Regions from separate parts of the Weizmannia acidilactici genome, predicted to be linked through region 2. Evidence: riboswitches for the same ligand, from Rfam matches in the RefSeq annotation. Region 2 holds a riboswitch; the other holds the start of a gene.
What was found. Region 2 has a riboswitch for FMN ahead of ribD (bifunctional diaminohydroxyphosphoribosylaminopyrimidine deaminase/5-amino-6-(5-phosphoribosylamino)uracil reductase RibD). Riboswitches for the same ligand answer to the same signal wherever they lie in the genome.
Positions count from the first base shown of each region.

Region 1: linked by a shared signal. The riboswitch ahead of GBH70_RS02205 (ECF transporter S component) and the one ahead of ribD (bifunctional diaminohydroxyphosphoribosylaminopyrimidine deaminase/5-amino-6-(5-phosphoribosylamino)uracil reductase RibD) in region 2 are both predicted to bind FMN.

Region 1 covers NZ_BKZR01000004.1:22,634-24,834, reverse strand. The annotation lists gene GBH70_RS02215 (ATP-binding protein) at 1-62, shown strand, start outside; gene GBH70_RS02210 (peptidoglycan DD-metalloendopeptidase family protein) at 175-891, shown strand; FMN riboswitch at 964-1,099, shown strand; gene GBH70_RS02205 (ECF transporter S component) at 1,250-1,828, shown strand; gene GBH70_RS02200 (ferredoxin) at 1,873-2,121, opposite strand.
Region 2 covers NZ_BKZR01000041.1:2,830-5,030, reverse strand. The annotation lists gene ychF (redox-regulated ATPase YchF) at 1-1,060, shown strand, start outside; FMN riboswitch at 1,138-1,278, shown strand; gene ribD (bifunctional diaminohydroxyphosphoribosylaminopyrimidine deaminase/5-amino-6-(5-phosphoribosylamino)uracil reductase RibD) at 1,403-2,201, shown strand, end outside.

The DNA of each region.
Region 1 (2,201 bases), on a different contig from region 2:
TTGTGAAAAGCAAAACAGGAGAGGGTACCACATTTTCCTTTTTCCTGCCGAAAAAAGCTTGATCCTATTAGGGGGACAAGCTTTTTTTTTGCATATTTTTTTCGTTTCTGCGCATGCTAAATGGTAGTTTTGCATGAAAACAATTTGGTGAAAGCTGGAATCGAGGTGGGTTCAATGCCGGGTTACATAAAGATGTTCGTTCATGCGTCCATTGCTGCGGCATGCATCGTCTTGGGCGCTAGGGAAAGTCTGGCGTCTGAAAACGATATACGTGAAACGACAAAAAATTGGATTTTCCCGGCTGGTGGCACGATCAGCGATACGTTCCATACGAGGGGAGGGGCACATAAAGGGATTGATATTGCCGGCAAATACCGGGAAAAAGTTTTCAGTGCCGACAAAGGTATCGTCATCCGTTCGTATTATTCAGCTTCTTACGGAAATGTCGTGTTCATCCGGCATCCTTCCGGGTATGAAACGGTTTATGCCCATCTTGACGAAAGGGTGGTAGAAAAGGGACAGCGCATAGAAATGGGCGGTTTGGTCGGCTATATGGGCACGACCGGCGATTCAACGGGCACCCATCTTCATTTTGAGGTGCATGCGGGGAAATGGACCCTGGATAAAAAGAATGCCATTGATCCGTTTCTTGTTTTCGGTGCGGGTGAACGAGGGCAGTTGGTGTCTGCCAAAGCCCATGATCCGTACGGGATTGCCGCCGCATCGGCACCGGGGCATGCAGCCTATATCGTAAAAAAAGGCGATACGCTTTGGAAAATTTCATTGCTTTACCATACGAGCGTGGACAGGTTAAAAAGCTGGAACAACATGCGTACCGACCAAATCTATGCCGGGCAGGTACTTGAGATAGAAAACGGGAACAATCGATAGAAAATATCGTATAAACTGCTTCACAAATCTGGGGCATCTATGTATAATAAATTGTAGTAAAAATTTCATACGATTTATCTTCGGGGCTGGGTGAAATTCCCGACCGGCGGTGATAAGGCATAGCCTTTCAGTCCGCGAGCCGGTATTTCCGGCAGGATTTGGTGAAATTCCAAAACCGACAGTATAGTCTGGATGAGAGAAGATAAAGGTTGCCAGTGTTTAATACGGTACCGTTAAACGCTTATTTGGATTGTGCCTAAACAAAGCCCCTGACATTTGTCAGGGGCTTTTCATTTGGCCGTCCACGGCACCTTTCTTCCTTAAGATGATAAATCGATCATAAGGAGAGAGGGTTCACATGAAAAAATGGGATTTAAAAAAATTTGTTTCCATCGCTTTGCTTAGTACACTCGCTTTTATTCTTATGTTTATTAAATTTCCGATTCCGCCGTTCCCATCATTCTTAACGGTGGACTTCAGCGACGTACCGGTATTGGTGGCTGCACTTCTTTACGGCCCGATGGCTTCGGTGGTGGCCGAATTGATCAAAAACATCCTGAACTACCTGTCGCTCGGCAGTGAAGCGGGCGTGCCGATCGGGAATGCGGCAAACTTTTTTGCCGGCATACTGTTTGTGCTGCCGACCTACTTTATTTACAGGAGGATGCGGACGAAAAAAGGGATGACTGTCGGTTTAATCGCCGGTACAGTTTCCATGTCCGTTTTCATGAGCATTTTAAATTATTTTGTCATTCTTCCCGCTTATCTGTATTTTATGAATTTTTCGGTCGGCAATGTAAAGCAATATATTGTCGCCGGCGTGCTGCCGTTTAACCTTGTAAAAGGCGTGATCGTCACGATACTCTTCATGCTAATGTTTACAAAGATGAAAAACTGGATTGACAAGCAGTCTACAACCGGCATAAAAAAAATATAATGAAAAAGCAGGCATGAAATGATGCCTGCTTTTTCGGTGGAGGTTTATTCATATTTTAAAGGATCGCCGTCAAAAGGTTTGTCGGAAATTTTAATGGATTCCGTCGGGCAACCTTCAAACGCGTCCATTAAATCATCCTCTAAAACTTCCGGAACTTCCGCAATGCCTTTATTGTCATCTAAGATCACAAAAGATAGACCTTCGTCATCATAGTCGAAAATATCTGGAGCGCTTGCGGAACAAGCCCCGCAAGCGATGCATGTGTCCTTGTCCACAATTGTAAATTTTGCCATCTTTATTCCTCCCCGCTGGTTCAATCTATTTGCGCAAATGGCAACGGATAAAGAAAAACCGGCATCCTTCTGCATAAAAC
Region 2 (2,201 bases):
GAAATCCACTTTGTTTAATGCAATTACAAAAGCCGGAGCCGAATCCGCAAACTATCCGTTTTGCACGATTGACCCGAATGTCGGCATGGTCGAAGTGCCGGATGAACGGCTCGATAAACTAACGGAACTGTACCATCCGAAAAAAACCATCCCGACAACTTTTGAATTTACTGATATTGCCGGGATAGTAAAAGGCGCAAGCAAAGGCGAAGGCCTCGGGAACAAATTCCTGTCCCATATCCGGCAGGTGGATGCGATCTGCCACGTTGTGCGCTGTTTTGAAGACGAAAACATTACGCATGTAGCCGGAAAAGTTGATCCGATCAGTGATATCGAAACGATCAACCTCGAACTCATCCTTGCCGATCTCGAAACGGTGGACAAACGGATCGGCCGCGTCGAAAAAATTGCCAGACAAAAAGATAAAGATGCCGTTGCGGAATACGAAGTGCTCGCCAAATTAAAAGAAGCGTTTGAAGCGGAAAAACCGGCTAGATCTGTCGAACTGACAGAAGACCAGCAAAAAATCTTAAAAGGGTTCCAGCTTTTAACGAGCAAACCTGTCCTTTATGTCGCCAATGTCGGTGAAGGGGATATCCAGGATCCTTCCGGCAACCCGTATGTCCAGCAGGTACACGATTATGCAAAAAATGAAGGCGCGGAAGTCATCGTGGTTTGTGCACGGATTGAAGAAGAAATTGCCGAACTGGAAGATGACGAGAAAAAGATGTTTTTAGCCGAACTCGGCATCAAGGAATCGGGGCTGGACCAGCTGATCAAAGCCGCCTACAGTCTGCTCGGGCTTGCCACTTATTTTACGGCCGGCGAACCGGAAGTACGGGCTTGGACATTCAAAAAAGGCATGAAAGCTCCGCAATGCGCCGGCATCATCCATTCCGATTTTGAAAAAGGCTTTATCCGTGCGGAAACGGTGTCGTATGAGGATTTGATCCAGTATGGCAGCATTGCCGCAGCCAGAGAAGCCGGAAAAGTACGCCTGGAAGGAAAAGATTACGTTGTTCAGGACGGCGATATTATGCACTTCAGGTTCAATGTATAATAGGACTTATGAACTAAATTTCAATCATGAACTGAAAAAATCCAAACAATATGTTAAAATTGTTAACAGTCGAATAATTTTTCCTTCGGGGCAGGGTGCAATTCCCGACCGGCGGTGATGAGGGTTCCCTCAAAGCCCGTGACCCATATTCCCGGAATATGGTGGATTTGGTGAAATTCCAAAGCCGACAGTGACAGTCTGGATGGGAGAAGGATGACGCGTTAACAATTTGAATGGAACGTGTATTTCATCATGCCGTTTTGCCCCGCACAACCTCCGTGCGGGTTTTTTGCTTTTATGGTTCGGTTCTTTGGCGGAATTTTAAACAGGAGGAAATGTGGATTGCGAAAAGAAGAATATATGCAACTGGCGCTTCGTTTGGCTGAAAGCGTCTCTGGCCAGACTTCCCCGAATCCACCGGTGGGCAGTGTCGTGGTGAAAAACGGCAGAATTGCCGGCATGGCCGCCCATTTGAAAGCCGGGGAAAAGCATGCTGAAAGACTGGCTGTGGAACAGGCCGGTGTACTTGCACAAGGCGCGGAAGTATATGTGACATTGGAGCCTTGTTCCCATTACGGGAAGACGCCCCCATGCGCCGACTTTTTAATTGAAAAAGGAATCAAAAAAGTCTATGTGGCTGCCCGGGATCCGAACCCGCTTGTGGCAGGAAAAGGAATTGAAAAGCTGAAACAGGCGGGAATCGAAGTTGAAACCGGGATCTGCCGGGAGCAGGCCGAAACATTATACAGGCCGTTTTACCACTTTATTGAAACGAAAATGCCGTTTGTCACCATCAAAACCGCCATGTCGGCAGACGGAAAAATTGCAACCGAAACCCATGACAGCAAATGGATTACAAGTGAACAGGCAAGAATGGATGTTCACCAGTTAAGAAGCAGGCATGATGCCATTCTCGTCGGCATTCAAACCGTTCTTCATGACAACCCCCTTCTTACCTCACGTTTGCCCAAATCAGGGAAAAATCCTATTCGCATTGTATTAGACACCCATTTACGCATACTGCCGGAAGCAGCGGTGATTAACAAGGATGCTCCATCCGTCATTTTTTGCGGAAAAGAAGCGCCAATTGACAAAGAAATGTCGCTTAAACAAATGGGCGTTGAAGTCATCCGGCAGCCCC